Regions from separate parts of the Lactobacillus sp. ESL0260 genome, predicted to be linked through region 2. Evidence: riboswitches for the same ligand, from Rfam matches in the RefSeq annotation. Region 2 holds a riboswitch; each other region holds the start of a gene.

Region 1 (5,163 bases), on a different contig from region 2:
CGTAGATTTGCACTCTCCCAGGTTCAAAAGTGCTTTAGTATCTGAAAAATTGGCTGTCATCATTTCCTGACTGCCGCAATAGCCGCCATCAGCAAATATTACTTTTTTAGCAGCAATTCTAATCTCTGCACCAGCTTTATTTTGGGCAATAACGGCTTTTAAGCCATTATCATATTCCAGATCGACGGCTGCAGTTTCCAACATTACCTTATTGCCAGCTGTGGTAAATTTATCCGGTAATTTATCCCAGTTAGTCATTTTCTCTTTAAAATTATTAAATTTATGGTAGACCAGTGGATCATTTAAGTGTGCTTTTTGTTCGCTTTGTTCCACGGTTACCGGTAAACCCATTTCTGCTAAGCGAGCAATATTAGCCCCTGACTTTTTTAAAAATCGCGCCAATAATTCACCATTAACAAAGAAGTGATTGTAATCTGTTAATCCGTTAAAAGCTTCACGATAGCCATAATTTACGTGCCGCTTTTTTTGTTCAGTGGAATTAATAGCAAAAACTCCATGAGCACCAAATTTGCCGGCACCTCCAACTTTGTTACCTTTTTCTAAAAGTACAAATGGCACATGCTTTTGATAAAGCTCAAAGCAAGCTGAAATTCCAGCCGATCCTGAGCCAACAACTACGACATCAGTTGAAAAAGAATTCAATGTAACTTCACCCTTTCTGATATTTTGTGATTCTTATTACAATTGAATTCTATGTCATTTTTAATAAAAGTGCTAACACATAAAAGTTATTAGCGATAAGTTAAAGTTGTCACATGCTTAAGCATTTTGCTAAATTTAGTTGAAACCATTGGATTCATTGCTATTACCACATTAAAAGCTTTTTGCAATTGAACTGGTGCTAAGCGCTCAATATTATTGCAGTTTTGCGGTAAACTAAATGATTCCGGTACGATTGTGATACCACCATTAAAGTTGACATTTAAACATCCAGCAGCAAAGCTGTTTACCTCTGCCACTTCTTTATATTTCCAACCATTTTGACAGTAGATTTTAAGCATAGCAAGCTGAATATCAGTAATACCAGTTGATTTCCAGTTTTGCATAAAAAGCATACTGTTTTCAGCAAGTTTCTGCTTATCGCCGTGATATTGTCTTAGTTCATCTTTATTTAGCAGTAAGTCAAAACTAGTTTTCCTAAAAGGTAGACAGTCAATTTTATTATTACCGGCAAAAGCTAAGTCAAAGCCAACCAGTATGTCATAATTACCATTAATCAATCTTTTGATGCAAGAATCAAAATTTTCTTCGTCAAAATTTGGCTGACAAATATCTGGTATTTTTGAAGCAAATAATGCAGCGTCATTTTCAAAGCCTTGCAAAAAATGGACACGTAACAGCTTCTCCGGGTTAGGATCCGGGTGGTGCCAAATTTCACTGTACAAATTAATAATTTCTACGCTGCGTTTATAAAAAACTTCTCCTACTGGCGTTAATGAAAACTTACCAGCAGAACGGTTAAGCAGTTTTTGACCCAACTCATCTTCTAATTTTTTAATAGCTGAACTGACAGCTGTTTCTGAAACATAATTTCTCCTCGCTGCTGAAATGAAGCCGTGAGTTTGAACGACATCAACGAAATATTTTACGGGCATTAAGTTATAATTCATTTTGCACCTATGCTATTTAACACAAATTACTTTTTTCACATTTATCATATAAAAAATTTAGTCAATTTTAAACCGTATTCAATAGAAAAGTAGCATTAATTATCAAATATACCTTAACTGTTGGTAATTATGGCAAAAGTAAAGTAAAATGTTTAAGGATTAAAAAAGGAGTGGCATAATGTCTAGACTTGAAAAGCCCGTAGTGATTGGTATTACCGGTGGTTCAGGCAGCGGGAAAACTACCATTGCGCAAAAAATTGTTGCCCAAATGCAAGAGAATGAACACGTTTTGATTATGACTCAGGATTCATATTACAAAGATAATACCGGGATTCCTATGAGTGAAAGAAAGAACATCAACTATGATCACCCAGATGCTTTTGATGTTCCTTTGCTTAGAAAACAGTTGCAAGACTTATTAAATTATCGGTCAGTCGAGATGCCGGTTTACGATTTTAAAGAACATACCCGTAGTCAAAAGACCATTCATACTGAACCTGCCGATATCATTATTCTTGAAGGAATTTTGGTTTTAGCTAACCAAAAAATTCGTGATTTGATGGATATCAAAGTTTACGTTGACACGGATGACGATATTCGCTTTATTAGACGTTTAGAACGTGATCTAAATGAGAGAGGCCGGTCCATTGACTCTGTGATTGAACAATATTTAAGCACAGTTAAGCCGATGTATCATCAATTTATTGAGCCAACCAAGCGCTATGCGGATATTATTGTTCCAGAAGGCGGTAAAAATGATGTCGCCATTGATATGCTTACAACTAAGGTACACTCAATTTTAAGTAAAAAAGAAAAATAAAAAAGGAGTAATTGCTTCAAGTGATATGACCCCCCAAATTTGTCCTAATTTTAGGGTTCACATCAAAGAGCAATACTCCTTTTTAAATATTTAAGCTATTTTTGGCTTTAATGCTTTATCAAATAAATTCGTAATCAGCTTAACTAAAACGCCATCAAAAACCAGAGCAGAAATGATATTGGTAATAAGCATTACGATTTGCACTTGCATACTGAATTTGCTCCAGCCATATAAAATATATGAGGGAATAAAACAGCCAAATGAAGCAAAAAACGCACCAGTTAAGACGCTTTTCCAAGTGAAATTTTGATAACGTTCTTTTTTAGGGAAAAAGCCGATTTCATTAGTAGCGCCTTGAATAATTCCGGAAAGAATCGTAGTAGCACCCCACTGACCACCTATGGCCATTTCAACCACAGAAGCTAATAATTCACCAATCGTACCGGATCCTGCAGTAGGAACAAAATACATCGCTAAAGGTCCAGCCATAAGCCATAAACCTGTAAAAACAGTATCAGTCACCGGTGCAAAACCTGTCGGCACCAGCAGCATTTTGATTAAATTAAAAGCCCAGTTAAAGCCATACGTATAAATGACTCCCATAATAATTCCAATTAATGCAATTAAAATAATCGACTTTACATTCCATTTTGAAGTTCTAGTAAACATAAAAAAATACTCCTAACTTTACATGTCAGTAGGAGTATCATTATTACCTAATTTTACACTTCCCTAACGCAGGTATTGTCCCGATCAGGTTCAGAGGGTATTTCTCAGCTTTTTGGCACCCCTAGTGACTGCTATTCAATTTTTACTATTATAGCATACTTTAATTAAATTTGTTGCCTATTTTTGACGATTACTGTAGTTAATGCCATTAAAATTGACTAAAACTTGCCAACTTTTCTTTAGTTAAATCACGAATAATAGCAAGCGTCAAAGCAACAGAGGCTTTAAAATCTGAATAAGCACTAAAACAATAAGGAGAGTGTTCATAACGAACTGGAATACCAATCACAATGGTTGGTGCGCCATTTTCATAATAAATTGCTGCTCCATCTTGGCCACCGCCAGTGCGAACAGAACGAGTATACGGAATGTTATTCTTATCAGCTAAATCGCAGGCATACTGTTGAAATTTAGGATTAGGCAAAAACGAAGTATCCATGTCACGCAACATCGGTCCCCTTTTCAGTCCGGTTTGCGACAACCATTCTGGAGTAAAAGTATCATCTGCTGGACAAGACTCAAGCACGATTGCTACATCAGGCTTTACGGCTCTTGCTGTAACATACGCTCCGCGCAGACCGACTTCTTCCTGGCTGGAAAGTGCTGCAACAACGTTAAATGCAGTTTGTTCATCTTTTAAATTGTCTAAAACGTCAGCCATGGCAGCAGCGCCAAAGCGGTCATCAAAATCTTTGCCGAAAAACAAACCAGATTTTTCATTGTATTCACATTTAACATCCACAAAAATAGGACAACCCGTATCAATTTGATAATCATTAATTGTTTCGGCACGTGAACTGGAACCAACATCAATTGACATATCGGCTACGTCCGGTACATTATTTTTTTCGGCTGCAGTCATAAAATGAGGTGGTTTAGTAGCCACAACACCGGGAACATATTCACCTGCACGATTTTTAATTTTTACGCGCAGAGCAGGAATATTATATTTAACCCACCCGCCAAGGGGCACGAATTTAATCATGCCATTAGGACGGACAGCTTGGGTAATAAAGCCAACAGCATCTGAATGTGCATCCAGTTGAATCACTGGCCGACCTGGTTGGTTATCTTTTTTGCTGGCATACACATTGAGCATACCGTCAACCTTCACGTCAGCAAAATCTTGAACAGTATCGGTAAATAGTTTAACAAATTCTCCTTCAAAGCCAGAAGTAGAATTGGCATCAGAAAATGCCTTGAGCATTTTAATTTCTTGTTGTTTTTGCATTTTTTTACCTTTCACTAAAAATACTTATGCATTAATTTTACCAAAAACTGGGGTTACACGTTAAAAATTTAAGCAAATCGAGAATTATCTTACTGCTTTTAGCAATATGGCTACTTTTTGTACGTAATTGACTGCTAAAAAAGTTAAAATAGTTGAAAATGGTCTGTTTTTTTAGCAAAAAAATGATATAATCGAAATATTAGGAATTTAAATTGTTTTACAATGAAGGGTAGATAAATGCCAAAAAACGACAATATTAATAGTATTATTGATCATAAATTGTTTAGTGAAGAGGACATTCACCAAATGTGTGTTAAGTTAGGAAAGCAGCTTACCAATGATTATGCTGGTAAAAAGCCATTAATTGTGGGAGCTCTTAAGGGTGCTGTTTTCTTTTTAACTGATTTGGTTAGAGAAATGGACGTCAAAGCTGAAATTGATTTTCTCGATGTCTCAAGCTACGGTAATGAAATGGAGTCTTCCGGGAAAGTTAAGCTAGTTTCTGATTTAGCATCTGATGTGAAAGATCGTGATGTTTTAATCGTTGAAGACATTGTTGACACTGGTTTAACTTTAGATTTTATGAAAAAGTTGCTTGAAAAACGTGGGGCAAAAAGCGTTAAATGTTGCGTTTTACTTAACAAGGAAGCAAATCGTAACGTTGATGTTGATGTTGAATATTATGGTTCAAAGGTTGGTAATGAGTTTGTAGTAGGCTACGGACTTGATTTCATGAATTATTACCGTAACCT
Region 2 (5,163 bases):
TTAGTATAATTTACATGCTAATTGTCTTGCCCAATCCGGCAAACATGGTTATGAGCCTCAATCATGCCCAAGAAGTTCATGAACAAGATAATCCTGAATTATGGCACGTTGTGCAAGATATGGCACTAGTTGGTCGGGTGCCCATGCCGCGGGTATTTATTATTGATGACGCCAGCCCTAATGCATTTGCGACAGGAAGAGATCCGAACCATTCAGCAGTTGCAGTTACTCAAGGTTTACTCGATATGATGAACCGCGAGGAACTGGAAGGGGTTTTGGGTCATGAGATTTCTCATATCCGAAACTACGACATTTTAGTTTCTACTATTGCGGCAGTGCTAGTAGGAGTCATTTCTTATCTTTCTGGGATCGCCAGCCGCTATATCTGGTGGATTGATGATGATCGCGATAGTGATCATGATAGTGGTGGCACTATCGTTGTCATTTTTAAGGTAATAGCTATAGCGTTTGTCTTAATTTTGGGGCCTATTTGTGCCAGTTTAGCGCAAATGGCATTGTCACGTAACCGCGAATACCTTGCTGATGCTTCTTCAGTAGAGCTAACGCGCAATCCTCAAGGGCTAATTTCGGCGCTTGAAAAAATTGACGGCTCTGCACCAATGAAAAAAGCTGATCCCAGCAGTGCGGGAATGTATATTGAAGATCCTATGCGTAAAAAACGCAGTTTTACCCATTTGTTTGACAGTCATCCACCAACAGCGGACAGAATTAAACGTTTAGAAAAAATGTAAAAAAACAACCTTCTTGTTCAAGGTTGTTTTTTATTTCAAATTAATATTTGCCTGCCTGAATAGTTCTGCACGCATTTGTACTGGCGTTTCATGATAATATTCACTGAACTTCTTATAAAAGAAGGACTTGCCGCTATAACCAACACGGGTAATTATCTCTTTGACGGAAATATCTGGGCGAGCAAGTAAACTTCGTGCTTCCAGCATGCGCCTTTCATCAACATGTTCCACAAAACTTTTGCCAGTTTTTTGTTTAACCAAACTTGAAAAATAATTAGGATTAAAGCCAAAATGTTTGGCTGCATCATTAAGCGTAATATTAGTAAAATGGGCATCAATGTATTTTTCCATATCCGTTTGTGCAAACTGATGACTTGTTGCTGGAGTGGAAGTTAAATTTTGCTTTCTGACAGCAGAAACGAAAAGCAAAGTAAGTTCTGCCATGATAGCGTTGCGGGTAAATAAGTCATGATTAAGATATTCATTAATTATCTTTTTAAGTAGATGGGCAGATTCTGACATTAAGGTTCCGTTTAACCCTAATAATCTTTTTTGCTCAAAAGTGGTATTGATTTTTTTAAGCACTTGTTTTTCATAATTGTTCATTACAGTCAGGCTATCGAAAAAGTTCTGGATATCTATATTAGGATCAAATTCGAGTTTAACTAAAATATCTTTACTGCCAGGTTTTAATATTTCATAATTACTCTTTTTCTGTAAAAAGATGATATTACCATCATTGAGCATAAAATTCTGACTATTTATCCTCACTTTGGTTGAACCTTTTGCCTCATACAGAATAGTTAGCCCTGTTGTTTGGTAGCGATGAATTCCCGTATTACGATTTTCTAAAAAGGCTATAAACAAATCAAAGTTGCTGTTACCTGGTTTTATTTTCACTTCATTAGTATCAGACCTAGCCGCATCTATGATACTGGCTAAATATTGTTCCAATTTAACTGCTGCCATTTCTTTCACCTCTTATACAATTTTGGGGTTATATAGTTTTATTATATAGCAAATTTTCATCTTACTAATATAATTTTGTTATTTTACCTTTATCATTGCTACATGGGTAACGGAAAGTCCTTGTGCATCTAGACAACTAATTTTCTTTTCTGTATAATAAAATTTAACATCGGGGTGCCTGTAAAGGCTGAGATTAAACCCGCAGAACCTGCTATGGATAATGCCAGCGAAGGGAAAACGAAAGATTTTACATCGTCAGGCCGTTATCCTGACGATTTTTTTGGTAACTAAATTGATTAAATTAAATAACCTAACATTTTCATATGATAAACAAAACCAAATTTTAACAGACATTAACTTAAATATTCCTACAAAGCAGTTTTCATTGTTAGTTGGACCAACTGGCTGTGGTAAATCTACCTTATTGAAAATAATAGCAAAGTTATATCCTGAATTTGCGGGACAACTAAGCGGCACTGTTACTCTGGGCGGCTTAAAGGCTGCCATGATGTTTCAAAATGCCAGTGAGCAATTTACTATGGCAACTCCTCGAGAAGAAATTATTTTTGCACTGGAAAACCTCTGCCTTAATAAAGCCCAGTATCTAAAACAGTTAAATGAAGCCGTTCAGTTTACCCAAATTGATTATTTACTTGATCAAAAAATTAACACATTATCTGGTGGTGAACAACAAAGAGTGGCATTAGCTGTCCTCATAGCAATGAATGTTGACCTGTTTTTACTTGATGAGCCTTTCGCCAGCTGTGATCCCGCTGCCCGCAAGTTCTTAATCGCTAAACTAGCACATCTGCGCGATCAAGGAAAAACAATCATCTTAAGTGACCATGTGCTAGCTGGTTATGAAGGAATCTGCGACAATCTTTTTCAATTTCAGGGTAAACGCCTGGTGCAGCTTTCTCAAGCAGAGCAGGAAAAATTATTGCGAAAAAGTACGGATTCTAATTCCTATACTTTTGTCTTACCGCAACAGACTGAGGAGTCATGCTTTACCCTGCAAGACGTTCAGATTAGGCAAAATCGTTTACTTCTAAAGCAGGAACATTTAAATATTGTTTCCGGTAAAACCTCTCTGATTACAGGAGCCAACGGTGTGGGCAAAACTTCGCTTTTTAATGCTCTGACTAAAATGATCCCTTATTCAGGCAGCATCACCTACCACAACCGTGAAATTAATAAATTACCTACTCGTAAGTATTTGCTTCATGTAGGCCAAATATTTCAAAATGCAACTGACCAGTTTATCAATGTCTCTGTTGCAGATGAAATTAACCTCAGCAAAAAAAAGCGGACCAATTCTTATTTTACTGATGACAAAATAGCTGCTGCTTTATCCACTCTTGAACTTGATTCACTGCTTGATCATGTCGTGTATTCATTATCCGGTGGGCAACAAAAGAAACTGCAAATCTTGTTAATGTTGATTTCAGATCAGGATGTATTGTTAATTGACGAACCACTTAGCGGCCTGGATGCAGACTCCGCTGTCAAAGTAATGTCTTTATTAAGAGAGAGTCAGAAAGCACGGAAGCAAACGCTTTTAATTATCAGCCATGAGTTAAAGAATTTAGCTGATTGGTGTGACTTTCACCTTATTTTTAAAGACCAGCATCTAGCTTACACGAACAAGTGAGGTACTATCATGAATCCTAGTTTTAAATTTATCTTGGCTCTGATTATTTCTGTAGAAATATCACTGAAATCAAGTTTACTAACAAACCTCTTAATCATATTCTTGGCATTGGTCTATTTAATTTACAAACACATTAAATTAAGCAATTTGCTTTTAACTCTACTAATGCCTTTAATTGCCGCTTTTACAGTTTTTGCGACTTTATACTGGTTCTCGCCACAGCCCAACTTACAGAACGCACTAAGCTTATCTAGTCGAATTTACGTTTATACTTTGACTATCTACTGCGTTTCAATAGACACTACTGCTACAGAATTTGCCCGCTCTTTTGAACAAAATTTTCATTTGCCCAGCAAGTTTGCTTATGGAGTTTTAGCTGCTCTTAATATCGTTCCCCGAATGAAAGAGGCTGTTAAGCAAATTCGTACTGCTGGCATGATGCGGGGAGTATATTTGAGTTTTTGGTCACCGGTTCTTTATTTTAAAGCTATCTTAGTTGCTCTGAATTCTGCAGAAAATTTAGCTCAAGGTATGGCATCCCATGGTTACCGCGAAAATGCCAAGCGTTCTGTCATTGCAGCTGTTCCTGTTAAAAAAAGTGACTGGCTGCAGTCAATTGCAATTTTGGTTTTAGTAAATCTAGCATTATTGACGTTAAAATAAAAAAGTGGACGTTCTTGTCCACTTTTTTCTATCCCTTAATTTATTCAGCTAAAGAATAACCTGCAACACTAATATTAACCGGCTCGTCTGCATTAATAAAAATTGCTGGCTTTTTGGTTGTGTAATAGCGTTCTGAAAATACCAGCTCCCCGTCATTTAAGAAAAACTCAATTGAACTTGTATCAATAAAAACTTGAATTTTTAATTTTGAGTTTGGTCTCAGTTTGCCATAACGTTGTGCGTCGGTTGTCGATTTATACGCTCTGATCAAAATTACTTCATTATTTTCCTTATTCCAAGATAATGTAACCAGATTTTCCTGTTCATTTTTAAAAATGAAGCTAATCTCATTACCTGACCAATTTTCAGTTTTAGCAGTTAAAAGCAACTCCAAGTGCTGTGGATCAGAAACATTAACTTGCATTGAAGAACTCGTTTGTTTTTCGTCAACTACTTTTTCTTGCCGCAATTGTTTTAACTCATTGACTGGCGTCATATACAGCTGATTATTTTTTAAAGTTAATTCTCGCGGCAAAGTTAACGCCCCACACCAGCCATCAGCCTGCTCGGGAAAGTCTGCATGCCACATATCGAACCAGCCAAAAACAATACGCCTATTATCAGGCGTTAACATAGTTTGGGCAGCGTAAAAGTCGTGTCCGTGATCAAGTTCATGAAATGCACCATGTTTAAATTGATTGTTGCGATAATCCATTTTACCGATAAAATATCCCGTTTGATAGCAGTTAAGATATTCTTTACCCTTTGCCACGATTCCTTGAGGTGAACATAACAAAACGTCCTCTCTGCCCAATGAAAAAAGATCAGGGCACTCCCAGGTGTGTCCCTCAATGTTGGCTCCCTGAGAAACAGCAATTGGTCCCAAATAATCCCAGTGCAATAAATCAGTCGACTTATAAGTAATTGCACGGCCTAATCCTTTCTTATCCTGACCACCCACAACAATATAATATTCATTTCCATCTTGCCATACTTTAGGGTCACGAAAGTGCTGTGAGTTATCCGTCGGTGGCAATGCAATCACAGGGTTTTTACTATACTTTTCAAAATGAATACCATCGTCACTATAGGCAACATTTTGCGTTTGATAAAAGCGACTATGATCAT
Region 3 (5,163 bases), on a different contig from region 2:
CTTCAATTGAACAATAATATTAATATCATCGATTGGAATGCCGTCAACACCCAGGCCATCAATGATTGTCTAGGTTTGCGGCATGGTGGTAGTCAGGCCTTCAAAGCGTGAGTTAGTGAAGACTAATTTGGTTAGATTGGTTTTGGCAAAGCGTCTATTTTTTCAGGCGTTAGCCTGAATTTGTCTTCATACTTCAATTGATTTATCCTGCTTTCTACTCTAATTCAAGGCCTTCATCTTGATCAAACTCCTGCTGCTCTTTGTTCTGTTGTTCAGCGTATTTTTGGGCAAGTTCAGCTTGGCTAAGTGTCTTTCCAGCACTTTGCTGCGAGGCTAGTATTTGGAACGCCCGATTGCGGCTGGGGGTGTTCTCAACTTTAATCAGTTTAGCAATTTTATCAACGTTAGCTTCATTTTGCGCTTCAATCATCTCTTTGTTTCTTCGCGGATAGTCAATTACTTGGCCATGATTAGCCGCGTATGCAGAAAGAAGAACTTTGCAACTACGGCCGTTGCCCTCTCTAAACGGGTGCATGAAATTAATTGCGTCTAGCAGCTCAGCATAGTCTTTGTTAGCCAAAGGCTTGCCCGCGGGGTGCTTGTGCAGCATGTTATTAATATCTTTTTCGGCAAAATCGAATCTGGTATGATCAAAAAATTCATACCCGTTTTTATTGAAATTGCCGGGGCGATATTTACCGGCCCAATCGTATAGTTCACCAAATAAGAATTGGTGTACCTTCTTAAGGTTTCCGATATCGTTTATTTGGGGCTTTTTTTGCAACAAGAACAAAGCATTCCGAGCGGATAGCTCATATTCCTTTTTCTCTAACTCCTTTGAGTCATGGATATGGAGCTTATTTTTTAGGACGCCATTTGAATACAAGGTTTCACTAATCCAATCACTCATTATCCTTGCCCCAAATTTCTTCAAAGCGCTCAGCCACTACTGGATCAGGCTGGATAGCTTCATCAAATAATTCCTGGATATCTGATTCTGTAGGATTCCACCCTTCCAGGTGGTTGACTTCCACGACAGTTCTAATTTGTTGGTAAATTTCTTTATTAGCAATGAAAACGCCTTGGATAGTCTGCGTTTCATCGTTTATATCTAAAATATATGGTTGCGTTTCTAGCATATTGAGTAAATCTCCTGGCTTCTCTTTAAGTGCGATTGCAAAGGCATTAAGGACCCTAATTGACCAGGTCTCAATTGGTTTAACAATTGAGTTTCTTAAAGTACTAAGTGGGACGTTGCTGGCCTCAGCGACTTTAGCGACGCTTATATTTTTGCTTTTAAGTAGTTTAACGATTGTTGCACTCATTTTAAAACCTCCAATATCTGTACTTATATTATACCATATTTAGTCACATTTATATTGATATATGGTAAAAAGCGATATTAGATTTTAAAGTAGTGCTATTCAAGTTCTATACCTGTGGATTGTATTACCTGCTTATTGGAAATCACAACACTATCTGTTTTGTCTTTATTTAATTGTATCTCCGCTTAGTAGAATTTTCTTGTTTTTTACTATTAACTAGCACATCGTTCCAATCTTTACCAATAGTTTTGGCAGGCTGTAAATTGCATTTATCAAATCAAGTAGGGTATTCAACTTAAAATTGCAATTTCCGCATTTTTTATAATAACTAAAATACTAGTACTTATGACATAAACAGATAGTATCTTTATTAACCTAGCGTTGTCAAAAAGAATAAATTCCGTTATAATTGAAAGCGATAACACGAGGGGTGCCTTTTAGGCTGAGATGAAAGTATTTCAGACCCTTTGAACCTGTAAGTCAATACTTGCGTAGGAACGTGTCAAAAACGCTTAAGCTTTGGCCTTTCCACGTGCCAAGGCTTTTTTATTAATCAGAATTTTCAAGAACATTTAGTCAGGAGTAATAGAATGAAGTTAGACTTATTAGATAAATTACGAGCGCAAAATCCCGTTATTTTCAATATCGCTAATTTTGTAACAGTTCAAGACGTGGCCAATGCTGTTAATGCTATTGGTGCTTCACCAATTATGAGCAATGAAGTCGCTGAAGCTGAAGAAATAGTGCGGATGGCTGCCGCAGTTGCAGTTAATATTGGCTGTTTAACCAAGCAGCAAATCAATCATATTAAAAAGGTAGAAGACCTAGCACGGCAATATAACAAGCCGATAGTATTTGATCCTGTTGCGGTTGGTGCAGTCGAATATCGCTACAAAATCGCAGATAAGCTTTTATGGGATTTTCATACCAGTATTATTCGCGGCAATATTGGTGAAATCGCTGCACTAGGTGACTTCAACTGGAATTCAAAGGGCATCGATGCAGGTTCCGGATCTGGTAATATTGATGATATCGCTATGAAAACTGCTCAGAAATATCATTGTACGGTCATTGCCAGCGGTCCTACAGATACAATTAGTGACGGTAAAAGACTGGCTCATGTTCACAACGGCTCACCACTTTTTAAAACTCATGTGGGCTCAGGTGATATGTTGTCCAGTATTGTCACAGCTTTTACCGCAGTCACTGATGATCCGTTTGAAGCGGCTCAGATAGGTGCTTTAGTTTTCAGTTGTGCGGGTCAAATGGTTGTCCAAGATCATCCCGGTGTTGGACCAGGTACTTTTGGTATGTACCTCATGGATTATTTGTACAAAGTAACAGTCCCTGATATTAAGCAAATTGCTGATTTTGATTAAGGAACTTCATGATGACAGAAAAAATTAATTCTTTTCCCCAGGTTTTAACTATTGCCGGTACAGATTCAGGTGGTGGTGCCGGGATCATGGCTGACCTAAAAACTTTTCAAATGCAAAAAGTATTTGGAACAGCTGTTGTAGTAGCAGTGACAGCACAAAACACTTTAGGCGTGCAAAAATCTTTTTTACTGCCCTTAGAAATGATCGATGCCCAATTTGCATCTTTAGCAGAAGATTTTCATATTCGTGCTTGTAAAACGGGAATGTTAGGTGATGCAGCTCATGTTCACCAAGTTGCACTTAACCTGCAAAAGTATGACTTTGGCCCCATTACCATCGATCCCGTGATGATTGCTAAGGGTGGGGCTCCATTATTAAGTCAAGATGCTGTCGCCACCGTTAAAAATGAATTGCTGCCTTTAGCCGATTTAATCACACCTAACTTACCAGAAGCAGAAACTTTAACTGGCATTAAGGTACAAATGCAAGATCAATTTCCTGAATTAGCCCATAAATTACAAGATATGGGTGTTAAAAATGTGCTAATTAAAGGTGGGCACACTAATAGCGCAGAAGTAAAAGATTATGCTTTATTTGCCGATGGTTCTGATCTTTGGGTCAGCAGCTCCAGAGTACATACTAAACGCACTCACGGCACCGGTGACACCTTAGCTGCAGCAATTACAGCTCAACTCGCTTTAGGTCAAAGTTTACCTGCCGCAATTAAAATTGCCAAAAAGTACGTTACTAAAACCATTAAGGAAACTATTCAAGTTGGTCATGGTCACGGCCCCTTAAATCATTGGGCAAAGTAATTTAGGAGAAATAATGAAAGAATTTAACACTGATTTTTTACATGCTTACTTTATTTGTGGCAGTCAAGATGTGCCCAAAGGTAAAACACTACCTGGTATAGTCGCAGAAGCCCTTGCTGCCGGCATCACGGCTTTTCAGTTTCGGGACAAGGGTCCTAATTCAACTTTAAGTAAAACTGAGAGACTACCTATGGCGCAAAAATTACATCAACTGTGTCAAACGTATCACGTGCCCTTTTTCATTGATGATGATGTCAAGTTGGCCCAACAAGTTCATGCCGAGGGAGTTCATGTTGGTCAAAGTGATGAAGAAATTAGACAGGTCATTAAAGAAGTTGGCGAGCAAATGATTATCGGCTATTCCTGTTCGAATTCAACGCAAGTTGAACAAGCCAATAAAATTAGCGGAATTGATTATTATGGTAGTGGCCCAATTTATGCCACCCAGTCTAAAAGTGATGCCGACCCCGAAATTGGTATTGCCGGCTTAAGACAACTGGTCAAAAATGCTACTCGGCCAATTGTTGCTATTGGCGGGATAACTGTTAACGATTTAGAGGCAATCGCTAAAACTAAGGCAGCTGGTGCTGCAGTAATCTCAATGATTGCTCAAAGCAATAATATTAAGCAAACTGTTAGTCAAATGCTCACAGCGCCATGGATAAAAAGCGACTAGCATATTTTAAAGACACAAAAAATGATTCTGCACTCGGCAGAACCATTTTTTATTGATGATAAACAGTTTTTAATTGTAAAAATATGAGCTATATTGATAATTAACCTAATTGGGCAACTTTTTGCAGTGTTCTAATCATCTGAGCTACAAAGCCGGATTCATTATCATACCAGGCGTAACCCTTAACTAATTGTGCACCGTCATCACCAGTTTCAACTTGAGTCAGAGTCGGATCAAAGACCGAGCCATACTCAGTACCAATAATATCTGATGATACAATCTGATCATCATTATAACCAAAAGAAGGATTACCTTCAGTGTGCTTTTTAATTTTGGCATTAAACTCTTCAGCTGTAACTTTTTGCTTCAAAATAGCGGCTAGTTCAGTAATTGAACCGGAAATAACCGGAACTCTTTGTGCAATACCTGTAAGTTTGCCGTCTAATTCAGGTATAACTAGTCCTATCGCTTTAGCTGCTCCTGTAGAATGGGGAATAACATTAGCAACTGCGGCACGGGCATTACGGACATTGCCTCCACGGTCAGGTCCATCCTGCAACATTTGCGAAGCAGTATAAGCATGAGTGGTAGACATGATTCCTACCTGAATGCCAAATTCATCGTTCATTGCTTGTGCTAACGGTGCCAAGCAATTAGTGGTACATGAGCCAGCGGAAATAATTTGATCAGAGTCAGTTAGTTGATCATCATTTACACTGTAGACAATTATCTTCATGTTACCTGCAGGAGCAGAAATTAATACTCTTTTAACACCGGCATCAAGATGAGCCTGTGATTTTGCAGTTGAAGTGTAAAAGCCGGTACATTCAAGCACTATTTTGACACCATCATTTTTGACCCACGGAATTTGACTGGCATCTTTTTCCGCATAAACCGGAATATTTTTACCGTCAATTACAATACTATTAGTGGTAGCAGTTACTTCATGATGAAATTGGCCATGCGCG

The links. A riboswitch is a leader RNA that binds a small molecule or an ion and turns the genes downstream of it on or off. The one in region 2 is predicted to bind thiamine pyrophosphate.
Region 1: it holds a riboswitch for thiamine pyrophosphate, as region 2 does, so the genes downstream of both, F5ESL0260_RS02725 (ECF transporter S component) here and F5ESL0260_RS00780 (ATP-binding cassette domain-containing protein) in region 2, are expected to answer to the same signal.
Region 3: it holds a riboswitch for thiamine pyrophosphate, as region 2 does, so the genes downstream of both, thiM (hydroxyethylthiazole kinase) here and F5ESL0260_RS00780 (ATP-binding cassette domain-containing protein) in region 2, are expected to answer to the same signal.

What each region holds. Positions count from the first base shown of each region.
Region 1 is NZ_REHO01000007.1:14,101-19,263, reverse strand. It holds gene F5ESL0260_RS02740 (FAD-binding protein) at 1-663, opposite strand, end outside; gene F5ESL0260_RS02735 (LysR family transcriptional regulator) at 753-1,631, opposite strand; gene udk (uridine kinase) at 1,810-2,451, shown strand; gene F5ESL0260_RS02725 (ECF transporter S component) at 2,542-3,120, opposite strand; TPP riboswitch at 3,164-3,253, opposite strand; gene F5ESL0260_RS02720 (M42 family metallopeptidase) at 3,329-4,411, opposite strand; gene hpt (hypoxanthine phosphoribosyltransferase) at 4,649-5,163, shown strand, end outside.
Region 2 is NZ_REHO01000003.1:48,742-53,904, reverse strand. It holds gene htpX (zinc metalloprotease HtpX) at 1-752, shown strand, start outside; gene F5ESL0260_RS00785 (helix-turn-helix transcriptional regulator) at 783-1,721, opposite strand; TPP riboswitch at 1,882-1,973, shown strand; gene F5ESL0260_RS00780 (ATP-binding cassette domain-containing protein) at 1,942-3,372, shown strand; gene F5ESL0260_RS00775 (energy-coupling factor transporter transmembrane protein EcfT) at 3,382-4,035, shown strand; gene F5ESL0260_RS00770 (sucrose-6-phosphate hydrolase) at 4,076-5,163, opposite strand, start outside.
Region 3 is NZ_REHO01000013.1:507,742-512,904, forward strand. It holds gene F5ESL0260_RS08685 (Fic family protein) at 215-910, opposite strand; gene F5ESL0260_RS08690 (helix-turn-helix transcriptional regulator) at 903-1,325, opposite strand; TPP riboswitch at 1,742-1,840, shown strand; gene thiM (hydroxyethylthiazole kinase) at 1,916-2,704, shown strand; gene thiD (bifunctional hydroxymethylpyrimidine kinase/phosphomethylpyrimidine kinase) at 2,716-3,519, shown strand; gene thiE (thiamine phosphate synthase) at 3,530-4,195, shown strand; gene gap (type I glyceraldehyde-3-phosphate dehydrogenase) at 4,296-5,163, opposite strand, start outside.